Regions from separate parts of the Priestia sp. YIM B13491 genome, predicted to be linked through region 1. Evidence: riboswitches for the same ligand, from Rfam matches in the RefSeq annotation. Region 1 holds a riboswitch; each other region holds the start of a gene.
The links. Region 1 has a riboswitch for cyclic di-AMP ahead of kdpF (K(+)-transporting ATPase subunit F). Riboswitches for the same ligand answer to the same signal wherever they lie in the genome.
Positions count from the first base shown of each region.

Region 1 (4,174 bases):
GAATGTGACTGTTACGATCCAATTCAAGATTATTCGTAAAATTCCGTTTATTCATTATAATCCTCCGCTTTCTTGATTACAGTGTCAAATACTCAGCAACCGGCCCAAGTACAAGCACTGGGAAAAACGTAAGTGCCCCTACAATAACGGTAGTTCCAATTAAAATGCCGCTAAATAAAGACGTATCCGTTTTAAATGTCCCAGGTGTTTCAGGAACAAGCTGCTTAGATGCTAGTGAGCTCGATACCGCCAGCATCGTAATTAGTCCGAAGTAGCGTCCAATATACATAACAATTCCCGTAGAAATGTTCCAAAACGGAGTTGCGTCACCGAGTCCTTCAAAACCAGAGCCATTGTTTGCTGCTGATGATGTAAATTCATACAGTGCCTGGCTTAACCCGTGAAAGCCTGGGTTTGATATACCTTCTATTCCTAAATGAGTAGTTAGCGCTACGGCTGTTCCTCCTAAAATTAGCAGCGGCTGCAGAATAAGCGTCACGGCGATGAGCTTCATTTCTTTTCCTTCAATTTTTTTACCTACGTATTCTGGTGTTCTTCCAACCATTAAACCTGATAAAAATACGGCGATGATGACGTACATCATGACATTCATAAATCCTGCTCCGACACCGCCAAATACGGTATTTAACATCATATTTCCAAGCGTTAACAACCCGGTAAGAGGTGTAAGGGTATCGTGCATGGTGTTGACCGCACCTGTTTCACTTGCTGTCGTCACGATGGCGTAAAGAGTCGACATACCGACACCAAAACGAACTTCTTTGCCTTCCATATAACCGCTCGCTTCATTTAGATGAAAAGCATCAAGTCTTGGATTGCCGCCCCACTCTGTTACAAACGCTGTGCTTAAAATAACGATAAACAGCATACTCATCGCTACAAACAAGATGCGGCCTTGCTTACGCTGTCCGATCATTTTTCCGTACGTAAAAGGAAGTGCTGTTGGCAATAAAAGCATAAGGACAATTTGTAATACATTGCTCAACGCGTTAGGATTTTCAAATGGATGGGCTGAATTAACACCAAAAAATCCCCCTCCGTTGTTGCCTAGCTCTTTAATTGAAAGAAAAGAAGCAACTGGTCCCCTTGCTATTTGCTGTGTTGCCCCTTCTAATGTATGGGCAGTCACCGTTCCGCTTAACGTTTGAGGGACACCTGAAATCATAAATAAAATGCCGGTTATAAAAGCGATAGGAAGTAAAACACGCGTAATTGATTTCACAAAATCAACAAAAAAGTTTCCTATTTCCTTCCCTGCCAACCCACGAATAAACGCGATTGCTACTGCAAATGCCGTTGCTGGTGCAGCAAACATCATAAATACAACGGCTGCCATCTGCGAGAAATAGGACAAACCTGATTCACCGCTGTAATGCTGCAAGTTCGTATTTGTCATAAAACTAATGGCCGTGTTAAAAGCAAGGGCCGGATCCATTCCTTTGATGTGGCTTGGGTTAAGCGGCAGTACCCCTTGAAACCGGAAGATAAGATACACCACAAAAATCATAAACGTATTCGCCAAAACGAGAGCAATTGCATATTGCTTCCACGTCTGATTATGCCCTTTAATTCCTGCCGCTTTAAACATCACCGATTCTATCTTTCCTACCAAGCTAGTGTTTTTATCGTTTGAAAACACATTCGCTATATAAATACCTACGGGCTTTGCAATAAGCGCTACAAAAACAAGCAGTAGCGCAACTGATAGTAGAAAAATCCCCACGTTTTATTCCTCCGCTTATTAAAATTGTTCTGGATTTAACAGTACATATACTAAATAAATTAAAACGAGAACTGAAATACCTAGCAAAATGAACGACACGTTCACTTCTCCTCTCTTTCGTCTACTACACGAGACGACCAGCAAATAATTCCGTACATAGCAGCTGTTAATATGACAAGCGTTCCCAGCATGATTATATCCAAGTTGCTCCCTCCTAACTGTTTCTTACCACCAATGATTAAGCGTAGTGACTGTTACCGTGCGTAAAGCATCACGCCCAAGTGAGCTAGCAGCGAAAGGTTATCTTTGATTATTCCTAACGTATTGTTGATCTCGTTTTAAAAGCCCTACTATATCCTCTTTACGGTGCAGACATAAGCTGCTCTCCTATTTTTCCATAAAAAAACCGCAGAAGAGAGTCCTCTTCCGCGGTTTAATGCACGACAAATAAGCCGTGATCGACACGAATTTTTTCACTCCCAAAACGCTTACGGAGTTAGCTGTCGGATTCGGGTTATGGAAGTAACCCTACTCAGTTAAGAGATTCACCCCTAGTACATACGTACAAAATATTGGGTCCCCCGCTCATAATTGATTAAGCGTATATTTGTTATTTAATTTTTAGACTTAATTATGGTTTTTACTGCTGCGTTTAATACTTTGATTAGCTAACATAGACAAATAGCGGTTTGCTAGATCAAAAGATTGCTGATCACATATTGCACGATATTCAATCATTTGAATCATTTGCTTAGATAAATGCATGTTAACGCTCCTTTCGCCTATATTTTGAAAGGAACGCGCTATCCGCTTTTATAGAAAACGGCCACGATTACACCATCCTCTCTCTTAACGCTTACGAAGTTAGCTGACGGGTTCGGGTCAAGAAAGTAACCCTACTCAATTATGAGATTCACCCCTAGTAATTGGTTCCTCCGCTCTTTCCCTCTCTTTCAGGAAAGACTCAGCGTTTCACTGTGGAACGTTTCATGAGAGTAATCTTACTCCTGTTAAAATTTACTGTCAACAACATTTTTTGAAATTTTAAAAGCTTTATTTTTTGCTGTTTATTCATTATTTTAAAATAATAGATTCAAAGAAAAAAGCGTTCTTATCTCCTCGATAAGAACGCTTTTTTTAGCTCATTTTCTCAATTTCATTTACAAGAATTGAAATGGCATCCGTTTTTGTTGCTTCACGCATTGTACGCTTCATCGTACTTGCCTGCTGCTGAAGCTCATTTACTTCACGCAAAAACACTTCTTTTGTTAACTGTTCTTCTTCCACAACCATACAGTAGCCTTTTTTCTTAAAGGACTGTGCATTTAAAATTTGATCTCCTCGGCTTTGTGCTTTTGACAAAGGAATAATCATCATCGGTTTATGAAGGGCTAAAAACTCAAAGATAGCATTTGATCCGCCGCGTGTAATCACATAATCAGTCGCCGCTAGAACATCTGGAAGCTGTTCATTTACATATTCTAACTGACGGTAGCCCGACTCTTTTTCAAGGCTTGTATCAACATTGCCTTTTCCGCACAGGTGTACAATTTGAAATTTCTTTTGCAGTTCAGGCAAGGACTCTCGAACAATCTCATTGATGCGACGTGCTCCTAAACTTCCGCCCATAATGGTTAAAATTGGGCGCTTATCATAAAAGCGAAGCCAGCTTTCCCCGTTCGCTGCGCTTCCGCTAAATAATTCTTTTCGAATAGGTGAACCAACAACCTGCACTTTTTCTTTTGGAAAATAGTTTGCCGCTTCATCAAAAGAAGTGAAAATTTTAGTGGCAAATTTCTGCGCAATTTTATTTGCCAGTCCCGGTGTTAAATCACTTTCATGAATGAACACGGGAATGTTTAGCGATTTAGCAGCCATTACAACAGGGACTGTGACAAAACCGCCTTTTGAAAACACAAGAGAAGGCTTTAACTTTTTCAGCACGCGACGTGCATCGCCAACTCCTTTTGCTACTCGAAATACATCTTTTACATTTTCCATATCTACGTATCGACGCAGCTTCCCGCTTGAAATCGCATGATATGGAACGTTTAATTTTGTAATTAATTCTTTCTCAATACCATTGTGAGAACCGACATAATGGATATCCCATTTTTCACTGTCTAATTCTTTCATAATGGCAATGTTTGGTGTTACGTGTCCAGCTGTTCCGCCTCCGGTAAAAACGATAACTTGCTTACTCATTTTTTCTTCCTCTCTTTACTTCACTTAATGGATCTGTTTTGACATCAATTTTTATCTGATCTTTTTAGCATGCAATCTGACATGTAAAACGATGGTTTTATTATAGCATTTTTCTTTTTACATATGTATGATAAGGCGTATAAAAGCATGCTATACTTTTCATAGGGAGTGATGATAATGAACAAATCTGCACCTATAGTAAAAGGTGATACGGTGGATTCCGAA
Region 1 is NZ_JBHZOR010000003.1:250,258-254,431, forward strand. Features, by position in the region: gene kdpB (potassium-transporting ATPase subunit KdpB) at 1-55, opposite strand, end outside; gene kdpA (potassium-transporting ATPase subunit KdpA) at 77-1,738, opposite strand; gene kdpF (K(+)-transporting ATPase subunit F) at 1,763-1,849, opposite strand; cyclic di-AMP (ydaO/yuaA leader) riboswitch at 2,214-2,356, opposite strand; gene ACFX4E_RS12130 (hypothetical protein) at 2,372-2,509, opposite strand; cyclic di-AMP (ydaO/yuaA leader) riboswitch at 2,582-2,724, opposite strand; gene ACFX4E_RS12135 (undecaprenyldiphospho-muramoylpentapeptide beta-N-acetylglucosaminyltransferase) at 2,882-3,949, opposite strand; gene ACFX4E_RS12140 (CHY zinc finger protein) at 4,127-4,174, shown strand, end outside.

Region 2 (4,174 bases), on a different contig from region 1:
TGTTAATAAAGCAAACACAATCGGTAAACTGTAAGGGATTAACAAACATACGATTACTATCGAGGCGATGACCCATATTCGTTTTTTCCACATACTCTACTATCCCCCAACTAGCTAAGCTATCTCTATATTTATTGATAAAGAAAGGAACCAGTGACTGCTTTTATGTAAGAATAAAATTTGGATTTATTTATACCTGATGTTACATATTATAGGGTCAATTTCCATAATAATAAAGGAATTATTATGAAAAAAGCTACTTATTCTAATTTTTTGAATAGAATAAGTAGCTTTTTAATTTATAAATTAGCCGGCTCTCATGACCTCTGTACCTTTTTTAGGGTCAAATTTGCCTTCAGATTTAGACATCACAATTGCTGCTAGTGTGTTTCCTACTAAGTTAACAACCGTACGTGCCATATCCATGATTCTGTCTACTCCAGCAATGAAGGCTAATCCTTCTGCCGGAACACCGATTGTTCCAAGAGTAGCCAGTAATACAACAAATGATGTTCCTGGCACGGCAGCCATTCCTTTAGATGTAACCATCAATACAAGAATGAGCGTCAGCTGTTGAACGATCGTTAAATCAATACCGTACACCTGCGCTAAGAATAACGCTGCAATCGCTTGATAAAGAACGGAACCATCTAGATTAAATGTATAACCAATTGGTACAACGAACGATACGATAGCTTTTGGACAGCCCATCTTTTCAAGTTTTTCCATAATACGCGGAAGAACTGTCTCAGAACTAGATGTACTGTATGCTAACAACAGTTCATCTTTCATATAGCGGAACAAGTGGAAAATGTTAATTCCTGCCCATTTCGCGATTCCTCCTAATACAATAAGTAGGAAGAAAATTAACGCTAAGTAAACTAAGATAACAAGCTTTCCTAATGAAAGAAGTGACTCTAAGCCGAATTTTGAAACTGTTACACCAATTAAAGCAAATACACCAATTGGAGCCACTTTCATTACAAGGTTTACCACGTGAAACATTGCATGAGAAACGCCGTCGAAGAATTGTACAACTGGCTTTCCTCTTTCCCCAATTGCCGCTACTCCAAGTGCAAATAACACTGTAAAGAAGATAATTGCTAGCATGTCTCCTTCAACAATTGACTGGAAAAAGTTTGTTGGAACAATGTGTAAGAACGTTTCAGCCACTGACTTTCCTTCTTGCTGTTTTGATGTTTCAACGTATTGTGAAATATCACTCTTCTGTGCTGAATGAATGTCTACACCTTGCCCAGGATGAAAAATATTAGCAACCAATACACCGATTATAATTGCAAAAGTCGTAATAATTTCAAAATAGAGAATGGTTTTAACGCCGAGCTTTCCGACCTGTTTACCGCTCCCTGCTCCTGCAACTCCAACGACTAAGCTTGAGATAACAATTGGAATAACAATCATCTTAATTAATCTTAAAAATAGGTCTCCTAGCGGCTGTAGGTATGTTACTACACGCGGATCGTTAAACCAAATTACCCCTACAAGAACACCGAGGATTAATCCGGTAAAAATCTGCGTAGCCAAACCAAAACGAATTTTTTTCATAGATGTACCTCCCCAAAGATGTATGACATTTGTATATACTTTTCTGAAAAAACAAAAAAAGACTATTCTTAAGAAAGAACAGCCTTTTACTTACGCTATTTTGGGCTCTTTCTCTCAATGAAGCAAACGGGGTTAACTGTCGGATTCGGAATTGAGAGTTTCCTACCTTTTGTAAGGATTCACCCCAAGGCAGCTTTACTGCCGATAATGATTCCCCCGCTCTATACGATTAAGCTTATTATTCAGTTTTTATAAAATTAAAACGATCTATACGTTGTCATACGTTTTTTACAGTCAATAAAACTAAACAGAAGTCTTACTTTTACTTAACTTTATACTGCACAAATATTAATTTACTATTTTTCGACACGTTTTGTCAATACCCATGTTTATAAAACGCTTTCAAAAGGCGATAATATATATTTATGCAAAAAAGCTATTGCAACATTGCAATAGCTTTTTCTTGCTCTTTGAGTCTCTATTAGAAGCTTACGGGACTAAAGAACTCGCGTGTTTATTTTATAAAAATACAAAATATAGAATGGCTGCTAACACAATTCGATATAGTGCAAACGGTACTAATTTGATACGATTAATTAATTTCAGGAAAAAGCGAATAGATACCAGCGCAAAAATAAAGGCGCTGATAAAACCAGCAATAAAAAACGGTAGCGCATCTGATGTGAAATACTGCCAGTTTTTAACCAATGAAAGTCCACTTGCTCCTGCCATGATTGGCACTGCCATAATAAATGTAAAATCTGCCGCTGCCTTATGGCTCATTCCAAGAAGAACTCCTCCTGAAATCGTTGAGCCTGAACGAGAAAAACCTGGCCAAAGAGCAATACATTGAAACAGTCCTATACCCAGTGCTTGTCCATAAGACATTTGGTCCACCGTCTCTACACGCGGACGTTTAGGTCCAAACAAATCTGCTAGAATCATTAATACAGCTCCGACTACTAAGCCAATTAGCACCGTATTTAAAGAAAACAAATGTTCATCAATGTAATCATCAAACAAAAGTCCTAACACTCCTGCGGGTAACAAACCAACAATTACCTGCATTAAATTCAAGCGATTTGTCGGCCCAATTGGAGCAGCTGGCTTTTTTCCCAATCCTAATAAATTAATGAAACGATCTTTAAAAATAACTACTACTGCTAAGATCGACCCTAGCTGAATAACAATTTTAAATGTATTAGCTACTGGAGATGAAAATAATTCTTTGGAATTTAACCATAGGTCATCCACAATAATCATATGCCCAGTTGACGAAACAGGAGCAAACTCTGTTAAACCTTCTACAATCCCTAAAATGATTGCTACAATAATTTCCCACATAAAGCTATGTACCTTGCCTTTCTTTCAAATTAATAAGCTTATCGCTTAGTTTTACATGCTCAACTATTTTCCTATTTTGACACTTGCTTTTTTATCATAATTGTTAAAACTATGAAATACAATGTGTATTTGCAAAAAGATAAGAATCTTTAATAATTTGTAATAAAAACCTTACATGCTATAATCAAAAAACACGATATCAGCTTTTATTTATATTAGAAAGTAGTCACTATGTTCGGTATAAATTCCGGTTCCTTAGCTAAAAATGAATCATCTAGACTATTTTTCTTTAGTGTACAAAAATGACTAAATCATTATGTTTTTTCCATCCCCTTTACTGTCATCTATCATTTTAATCAACTAGTGCTTGCTTATACGGCATATCCCCTAAGTAATTTGAAACTTTTTTCTCTCTTTACTCGTATATAGTAGTATCTTTTTTAGGAGGCTTTTTACTATGAATGGAAATGTACGTACAATGAAATGGGTGACTGCTGGGTATGAAGCCTTGCTGGGAATTCCTTTAATTGGCGCCGGGATTGTTATGGGCTTTAGTTATACTCCTCTTTTTATTGGATTTATTCTTCATGCTATCACGCTCATTTTAGCTAATAGACGAGGGTTATCTGCGTATGGAAACATACTAGGGATTGTTACTTCACTGGTTGCTTGGATTCCATTTTTAGGGTTTATCATGCACATTATTACAGCTATTGTGATTGCAATCGATGCCGCTAGACAACGTTAATTGTCTAGCTTTTTTTATTTAAGGGTTGATTTTTTACCGAATGATGGTAAACTTAAGCCGTAAATTGAATAATTTGAATGTTATTTCTACTAGGGGTGTCTGATAGCTCAGACTGAGAGAAGAGTGCAATAAAACTCTTTAACCCTTTGAACCTGATTTGGGTTATACCAGCGGAGGGAAGTAGTCTTGAAAAGAATAGTATATGTTTATTCTTTTTTCGCCTATTCCATCGGGTTCTGTCTATCACAGAACCCGATTTTTTTATGGTTCGGTATAGCTACACTTTATGCGAAACCGGAGGAATATGTAATGTCAAAACAAAATGTATCAGTTTCTATGAAAAAGCCTTTTCCAAACAGTCACAAAGTATATGTCCAAGGATCCAGAGAAGACCTTAAAGTGCCTATGCGTGAAATTCATCAGTCTCCTACTACAGGATCTTTTGGGGAAGAAGAAAATAGTCCCGTACGTGTATACGACACGAGCGGTGTTTATACAGATCCCTGTTATGAAATT
Region 2 is NZ_JBHZOR010000021.1:13,219-17,392, reverse strand. Features, by position in the region: gene ytvI (sporulation integral membrane protein YtvI) at 1-93, opposite strand, end outside; gene ACFX4E_RS27450 (glutamate/proton symporter GltT) at 307-1,566, opposite strand; cyclic di-AMP (ydaO/yuaA leader) riboswitch at 1,673-1,812, opposite strand; gene ACFX4E_RS27445 (undecaprenyl-diphosphate phosphatase) at 2,086-2,910, opposite strand; gene ACFX4E_RS27440 (hypothetical protein) at 3,368-3,658, shown strand; TPP riboswitch at 3,740-3,854, shown strand; gene thiC (phosphomethylpyrimidine synthase ThiC) at 3,968-4,174, shown strand, end outside.
Region 2: another riboswitch for cyclic di-AMP. It lies ahead of ACFX4E_RS27450 (glutamate/proton symporter GltT); the one in region 1 lies ahead of kdpF (K(+)-transporting ATPase subunit F).

Region 3 (4,174 bases), on a different contig from region 1:
AGGAGGTTACACATATGGGCGCAAAAGGCGGTTTTGGTTTTTCATTTATCGTTGTTTTATTTATTCTATTAGTAATCGTAGGGTGTTCTTGCTACTACTAATTTCTAGAGGGGATGAACATCATTCATCCTCTTATTTCAAAAAAAAACCATGCTTTCGCATGGCTACATACCGATTAGATGAATGAGTAGAGGAACTCATTGTTCGGCAATATTGAAGAAATTTTTGGTTTTTACTTCCGCCTAGTATGCCCTTTTTGACGGGGGCTATGCGTAAATAAAGTTAACGTTTAAAAGCGAAAGCCAGACGCACCTACAATAACAAGTAAAACAAATAACACAACGATTAACGCAAAATTTTGTTTTCCCACGTACCATCCCTCACTTCCTATTATCTGCTTTTAGTGTATGCAACAGCTTGGCAAAATGTTTAGGACAGGGGTGCGGATTTTTCCAATGAGAAAAACCTTCAAATTCCGCCAAAAAAAGTGAATCATATTTTTGTTTCTTTCGTTATATATAGTAAGAGATTTTTTACTATAAAAAAGGGGGACCTTTAATGCGCCGACATTCCAAATTGCCCATTGTTCTTGTCTTTGCCTTCTTTTTATTCATCGCAACTGTTTTGTGCGTAACCTCTTATATGTCTTGAACGTATAAATAATATAAAAAAATCGCCTTATCGAAGGCGATTTTTCTACCCTAGCATTATATCTTCATTTGGATAACGAACAGCTTCGCGCTTTTGCTTAGATAATGAAAACGCAAGCGTTAATGGCCCCACTTTTCCTAAAAACATGATAAAGATAATAATTACGCGTCCAAAGTACGAAAGTTCAGGAGTTGCTCCCATTGATAAACCTACTGTTCCAAACGCTGAAACAACTTCAAACATAATTTTTACAAACGGAAGGTTTTCCGAAATATTTAACAGGAAAATGGCCCCAAATACAAACATAATTGAAATCATCGTGATGGCTAGTGCCTTAAACACGTGAAGAGGAAGAAGTCGTCTCTTTAACAGCACAATATCTTCCCGGCTTCGTAAAAATGCCCATACAGAAAAAACAATCACCACAAACGTTGTTAGTTTAATACCGCCTCCTGTTGACGCACTTCCTGCACCAATAAACATTAATAAGACCATTAAAAAGACCGTTGCATCATGCAGGTGAGCTAAATCAATTGTATTAAATCCAGCGGTTCTTGTCGTTACTGCTTGAAAATAAGAAGCCCATACTTTGTCTCCTAATGATAAATTTCCGAGCGTATGCGAATTGCTGTACTCTAAGAAAAAAATAAAAAGCATGGCAATCACATTAATCGCAAACGTGCTGATAATCATAATTTTTGAATGCAACGTTAGTTTTTTATACGATTTTTTCACCCACATATCAGCAAGAACGGTAAACCCTAACCCGCCAATGATGAACAAAAAAGAAATCGTTATGTTAATAATAGGATCTCCAACATACTGTACTAAGTTATCAGACAGTAGTCCAAACCCTGCGTTATTAAAAGCTGAAATTGAATGAAACAAGCTAAAGAACAGCCCCTTAGACCATCCGAATTCCGGAACCCAGCGTATCGCTAAAAAAATAAGTGCAATAAACTCAATTAAAAATGAAAAGATAAACAGCCTTTTAACTAGCAGGACAACTCCGCCGACGCTTGTTTGATTTAATGCCTGCTGAACGAGCATACGCTCTTTAAATCCAATTTTTTTACCTAGCATCATAAAAATCAACACGGCAAATGACATAATGCCAAGACCGCCTATTTGAATTAACAGCATAATGATCGTTTGACCGATGACGGTAAAACGCGTACCTGTATCTACGACGGCTAAGCCGGTCACTGTCATAGCGGAAGTAGATGTAAAAAGGGCGTCTACCCATCGGATTGGCTCAGTAGTAGAAAAAGGCATCATCAATAGAAGAGCACCCATAATAATTCCTCCGCCAAAAATGGAGACAAGCAGCTGCGGAGGGGTGAGTTTAATGATTTGTTTTTTCATGAGTTAAACTCCTTCTTCTTCAAAACGGTTCAAATCGCGGTTATGTCCGATAACAATAAGCATATCTCCTTGTTCAATTATTTCATGCGCGGTAGGCGAAATCACCATTTCCCCGTCTTTTCGCTGAAAGCCGATAATGTTGCAGCCGTACTTGGCACGAATGTTTAAATCAAACAGCGTTTTATTATGAAGTTTCTTAGAGGCGACAATTTCGACAATACTATAATCCTTTGATAATTCAATGTAATCAATGATTTTTTCTGACACTACGTGATGAGCAATACGTTTAGCAATATCACGCTCAGGATGAATGACTTTGTCTGCTCCTATTTTCTCCAGCACTTTTTGATGATACATATTCACTGCTTTTACCCATACTTGCTTAACGCCCATATCTTTTAAAAGCATCGTTGCGAGAACGCTTGCTTCGATATCATCCCCAAACGAAATAAGAGCATGATCAACATTGCGAATACCTAGCCCCTTTAAGCTAGCTTCATCAATCGCGTTTGCTTGCACAACATATGTAGCTGAGTTGCTAAATTTATTTACTACCTCCTGATTGCGGTCAATAGCGAGCACATCCACATCCAGATTAGCAAACTCTTCAACCAAACTGCCTCCAAAACGACCTAATCCCAATACAGCAAACTGTTTTTTCATAATGTATTTATTCCTTTCTTCAACTGCTGTGTGTTCTCTTAGCTTATACTTTTTCTAAAAAATTACATCTTTTTCTTAAAAAAAGCGCAAAAAAACACAGGAAGGCTCCTGTGTTTTTTCACACTCTTCCCCCTCAAAACGCTTGCGAAGTTAGCTGTCGGGTTCGGGTTTTAAGAGTAACCCTACCTTTTTAAGGATTCACCCCGAAGCACAATATGTGCGTAAATAATGGGTCCTCCGCTCCGTAATGGATTAAGCGATTTTTATTCAAATGTCTATGATCTATTTTTTAGAATAATCGATTCGATTCATGATACGTTTCACTTCACGAAAGCTATCTTACTCCTGTGAATTTTGTCTGTCAAGATATTTTTAGGGAAGACCTCACTTGCCCTGCAAGCTGCAAAAATCATATAAATCTAAACTGACAATCATTTTGTGAAATTGATCAAATAAATTAATAACAGCTAAAAGCTCTAACAGCTGCGTATCACTGTAAAATTTCTTTAATTGATCCATATCAGCATCGGTCAACTCCCTTGGACGCACTCGGTATACATCAATAAATCGAAACAGCAGTCGATCTTTTTCTTCCAGCTCTTTTTCTCTTAACACTTTTTGATTAAGCGTCTCATCGCCTACATATGACATGCTCATACATGTCTCACAGCCGTTAACACCTGCTAGATAAAGCCTTATTTTTTCCTTAGTCTCTCTCTCTACTATATCGCTGTTCCAAAGCGTGTTGTAAAGTTCATCATACAATCTTTTTACATGCGGAATTAAATTCAATGCTTTTTCAAAATTTGTTCCCTCTTCGTTTGCTAACAAAACTCTTGCCATTTTTTACTCACTCCTTTTTAATTATTATAGTAAGAAAAATGGAAATTTCAGATTACATATAAAACATTTTATCTACTATTACTAATCAAATGAAACGTTAATGAGAAAGAAGGTTTTCAATTGAAAATTGATGAAATTGATTTATCGATTTTGCAGGCGCTGCAGCAAAACAGCCGCCTTTCCTTACGAGAGCTAGGAAAACAAATTAACTTGTCTCCTCCTTCGGTGGCAGAGCGAGTAAGGCAGCTAGAGAGCTTTGGTGTTATAAAAGGGTATACGATTGATATTGATTATGAAAAGCTGCACCTGCCCGTGTCGTGTTTTATTGAAGTAACGATGAAAAACGGCGAGCACGAGCGTTTTAAACGATTTATTTCTCATTATCCCTACGCTTTATTCTGTGAACGCATCGCCGGGCAAGCCTGCTTTATTACAAAGCTTCAGCTTCCTCACCTGCACGTACTCGAACAATTTATTAACGAAATTACACCTTATGCCAAAACGATTTCACACATCGCCCTTTCTCACGTAGAGATGGCTCCTGCGTTATTGAGTCATTTAAAAGATGAAAAGTGATTGAAACGTAACGAAAAAATCCGAACGATTCATCGTTCGGATCTTCTTTCCACTAAACTACTTTTGTCCCAAGCTC
Region 3 is NZ_JBHZOR010000001.1:977,175-981,348, reverse strand. Features, by position in the region: gene ACFX4E_RS05010 (YjcZ family sporulation protein) at 15-101, shown strand; gene ACFX4E_RS05005 (YjcZ family sporulation protein) at 290-370, opposite strand; gene ACFX4E_RS05000 (TrkH family potassium uptake protein) at 697-2,016, opposite strand; gene ACFX4E_RS04995 (potassium channel family protein) at 2,020-2,679, opposite strand; cyclic di-AMP (ydaO/yuaA leader) riboswitch at 2,804-2,948, opposite strand; gene ACFX4E_RS04990 (carboxymuconolactone decarboxylase family protein) at 3,064-3,522, opposite strand; gene ACFX4E_RS04985 (Lrp/AsnC family transcriptional regulator) at 3,643-4,098, shown strand.
Region 3: another riboswitch for cyclic di-AMP. It lies ahead of ACFX4E_RS04995 (potassium channel family protein); the one in region 1 lies ahead of kdpF (K(+)-transporting ATPase subunit F).

Region 4 (4,174 bases), on a different contig from region 1:
TGGTTTCTGCATTAGGTGAACACTTAGCAGAGCACTTCGTTGAAGCGAAAGAAATCGAATGGGATATGTTCCGTACACAAGTTCATCCTTGGGAACGTGACCAATACATGAGCCAATATTAATTCTTAAAAGTCCGAGAGATCGTTTATACGTTCTCTCGGACTTTTTTGTTTTCAAAATGAATAACATTGCGCATATTAAATATTGAACTAAACTGTTCATAAAATAAGTATAGCTGCCTGTCGTACAATTTACGGGAGGCTTTTTATTGTTTTGTTAGATACAGGAAAGAATTTAGTTATATGAATTAAAAAGGATAAGCTTTTTGTCTCATTGAATCTATATGTAAAAGTAGTGTATAACAGATAGAGAGATTGTTTATGTATTCACTCTGCACTTCAGTATAACTTCAGAGAATTTTCAGCCAGTCGTAGTATCATTAGAAAATACTGTTGGAGAGGAATGGAATGAAAATGCAAGAAGGGAATTTTTTCAAAGGTTTAGTAATAGGCATATTAATAAGCATTCCAATTTGGATTATTCTCATTGTTATAGGCGTTCTGCTTTTTAAATAGGTCTTAACGTTATAAATAATAGACCCTCTTGATCTATACTTTAATCAACCAGAATAGAATCTGGACCAAAAATATGTTAGGGGGGAGAGAAGATCCGCACGATGAATTGTGCGGATTTTTTTATTGGTAGGGTGAACGTAGATTTCATCTATTTAGTTGCTTCTAGCAGTTGATTGGAGGGAAAGGCGAAGACTCCTGCGGGAAAAGCGGAATAGGTGAGACCCCGCAGGAGCGCACGCGACGAAGAGGCTCACCAGCCGCCCGCGAAAAGCGAAGCCTTGCACGGAAATCAACAGCGATGTAACAAGCCATCCATACTAGCGCATTTATCCCATTTGTTCGTTTTTAGGTTGAAGTGATGTCGTTATGTCTCAATCTCCTTTTTTAGTAATTTTTCACTAAGTAGGCTAGTATACGTAGCACTTTTTTCCCCCATGCATATGTTAAAAATAAGGAGGGACAAGTAATATGAAAAAAATCTATCTTGATGCAGGACATGGTGGGGCAGATGCAGGAGCGGTTGGAGCAAACGGACTGTATGAAAAAAACTTAGTTTTAAAAATCCAACAATATTTAATAAGCTATTTAAATAGCACGTACAGTGATTTTACAATTAAAACCACTCGTACCACAGATGTTTTTTTATCGTTATCTCAGCGCGCTTCTCAAGCTAATTCGTGGGGCGCAGATGCATTTATGTCTATTCACGTAAATGCCGGTGGAGGAACAGGGTACGAAGATTATGTTTATAGAAGCGCTAGCAATGCCAGTAAAACGTTTCAATCGATTGTCCACGGCCAAGTACAGCCAGCGCTGCTGTCGTATAATCATCCGAATCGCGGTCGAAAATCAGCCAATTACGCGGTGCTTCGCTTAACAAATATGCCTGCAGTACTAACTGAAATAGCTTTTATTGATAACAGTACAGATGCAGCACTTCTTCAAAATGAAGCTTTTTTAAAAAGCATGGGTGAATCGTATGCAAAAGGAATTGCCGTATATTTAAATTTACCTCGTCGTGCAGTTCCAAACCCAAATCCAACACCAACTCCGAATCCATCGCCTTCTGAACCGGGTACAAAAACGTATACGATCAAGCAAGGAGATACGCTTTACAGTATTGCACAGAAGTACAAAATAACAGTACAGGCGCTTCAAGAAGCGAATACAGGGCTTTCTGATCCGTTAACACTGCAGGTTGGAAAAACAATCGTTATTCCTTCAGGAACTTCACCAACACCATCTCCAACACCACCTTCTGAACAATATCCACTTCCTAATGGAATTTTAAAACAAGGCGATTCTGGAGAAGCTGTGAAACAGCTTCAAAGAGCATTAAACGCGGTTAATTTTAAAGTAGGGTCAGTAGACGGAATATATGGAGTTCAAACGAAAGATGCAGTCAGACGTTTTCAACTTGTGTATCTTCCTTATGATGTAGATGGCATTTATGGTCCTCAAACGAAAAACAAGCTAGCAGCCGTTTTAAAAGCAAAAAGTTAAAGCAAAAAGGTCTTCTGTAAGCGGGCAGAAGGCCTTTTGTTTTTCTGTTAAAAGCGCCTTAAGCACTATTTTATGGTTTACGTAAAATAATGCTTTACAAACCATTTGTACGGGAGTATATTATCTAAGAACAAAGGATAGCTATGAAAGAAACATGTTATCGATCATACTCTTTAACCGAAAATTATATTGACCTGTTATCGCTTAATTCGTCAGAAGTGGGGGACCCAAATTTGTGCATTGTCACTTGGGGTGAATCCTTTTAAAAGGTAGGGCTACTCTCATAGCCCGAATCCGACAGCTAACCCCATAAGCGTTTTGGAGAGGAGGTTTAAGCTGTGTAAAAACGCTGAGAACCCTTAGTGTTTTTTTTGTGCGCTTTTTTAACATAAAAAGGTATTTTTAAGGAATAATATCACTTATTCATGAACTTGTAACGGAGCTTAGCAACGGACGGTCGATAGTAGCTAAGCAATCATCGGAGGGAAATTACGTGAACTATTCAGTTCTCAAAAGATTATTGATTGGAAAGCCGCTTAAAACAAAAGAGTTAGGCGATCAAAAGCTTAGTAAGCTTAAAGCACTGGCTATTTTATCGTCAGATGCTTTATCTTCAGTAGCTTATGGAACAGAACAAATTTTGATTGTACTTGCAACAGTAGGCGTCCTTGCTTATTGGTATTCAATTCCAATTGCGATTGGGGTATTGGTGCTGCTGACGGCTTTAATTCTTTCATACCGTCAAATTATTTATGCGTATCCGCAAGGCGGAGGAGCTTATATTGTTTCCAAAACCAATTTAGGAGAAAATCCTGGGCTTATCGCTGGAGGATCACTGTTGGTGGATTATATTTTAACAGTTGCTGTGAGTGTTTCAGCAGGAACCGATGCTTTAACTTCGGCTTTTCCAACGCTGCATCATTACAATGTAGTAATTGCGTGTATGCTGGTGATTTTTATTACAGTCTTAAATTTACGCGGGGTAACAGAATCCGCTTCTGTATTAGCTTATCCGGTTTATTTATTTGTTATTGCTCTTATTTTGTTAATAGCGGTAGGCTTTTTTAAAATAGCGACAGGTCAAGTTTCACCTGATCTTCATCCATCTCTCGGTACAGTAGTGCCAGGTATTAGTTTATTTTTATTATTAAAAGCTTTTTCATCAGGCTGTTCGGCATTGACAGGTGTAGAAGCTATTTCAAATGCAGTGCCTAACTTTAAAGAGCCAGGTGCAAAAAATGCGGTTCATACATTAATGCTGATGGGCGGTATTTTAGCCGTTTTATTTTCTGGCATCACGTTTTTAGCTTATTGGCTTGGCATTTCTCCAAAAGCAGATGAAACGGTTGTATCACAAATTGCATCGAGTGTGTTTGGACGAAATGGATTTTATTATTTTATTCAAGGTACAACAGCTCTAATTCTAGTGCTAGCGGCGAATACGGGCTTTTCAGCGTTCCCTTTGCTGGCTGTGAACTTATCGTCTGATAAATACATGCCAAGAATGTTTCAAATTCGTGGCGATCGACTAGGCTATTCAAATGGAATTGTGACCCTTGGAATTGCTTCTATTGTCTTAATCGTAGCTTTTAAAGGAGCGACTGAACAATTAATTCCTCTTTATGCAGTCGGGGTGTTTATTCCATTTACGCTTTCTCAAACAGGAATGATTGTCAAATGGCTTAGAGAAAAGCCGGCCGGCTGGCAAGGGAAGCTAACCATTAACTTAATTGGTGCCCTCATTACTTTAACGGTGCTAATCATTTTGTTTACAACGAAGTTTTCACAAGTATGGTCCGTGCTCATTTTCTTGCCGGTTATTGTCTATATTTTTCATCGCATTCATACGCATTATGAAGCGGTAGGAGAACAGCTTCGCATTAAGCAAGGAGAAAAGATTGGAAAGCTTGAAGGAAGTGTGGTCATTGTTCCTGTAGCAGGAATGACAAAGGTAGTAGAAAATTCATTAAATTATGCAAGAACGATTGGTGATACCGTTATTGCAGTGCATGTGGCCTTTGATCGAGAAAGCGAAAAGAGAATGGAAGAGAAGTGGGAGAAGTGGCAGCCCGATATTCGTATTGTTACGTTTCATT
Region 4 is NZ_JBHZOR010000001.1:792,900-797,073, forward strand. Features, by position in the region: gene glnA (type I glutamate--ammonia ligase) at 1-122, shown strand, start outside; gene ACFX4E_RS04030 (hypothetical protein) at 745-879, shown strand; gene ACFX4E_RS04035 (N-acetylmuramoyl-L-alanine amidase) at 1,044-2,078, shown strand; cyclic di-AMP (ydaO/yuaA leader) riboswitch at 2,270-2,409, shown strand; gene ACFX4E_RS04040 (APC family permease) at 2,572-4,174, shown strand, end outside.
Region 4: another riboswitch for cyclic di-AMP. It lies ahead of ACFX4E_RS04040 (APC family permease); the one in region 1 lies ahead of kdpF (K(+)-transporting ATPase subunit F).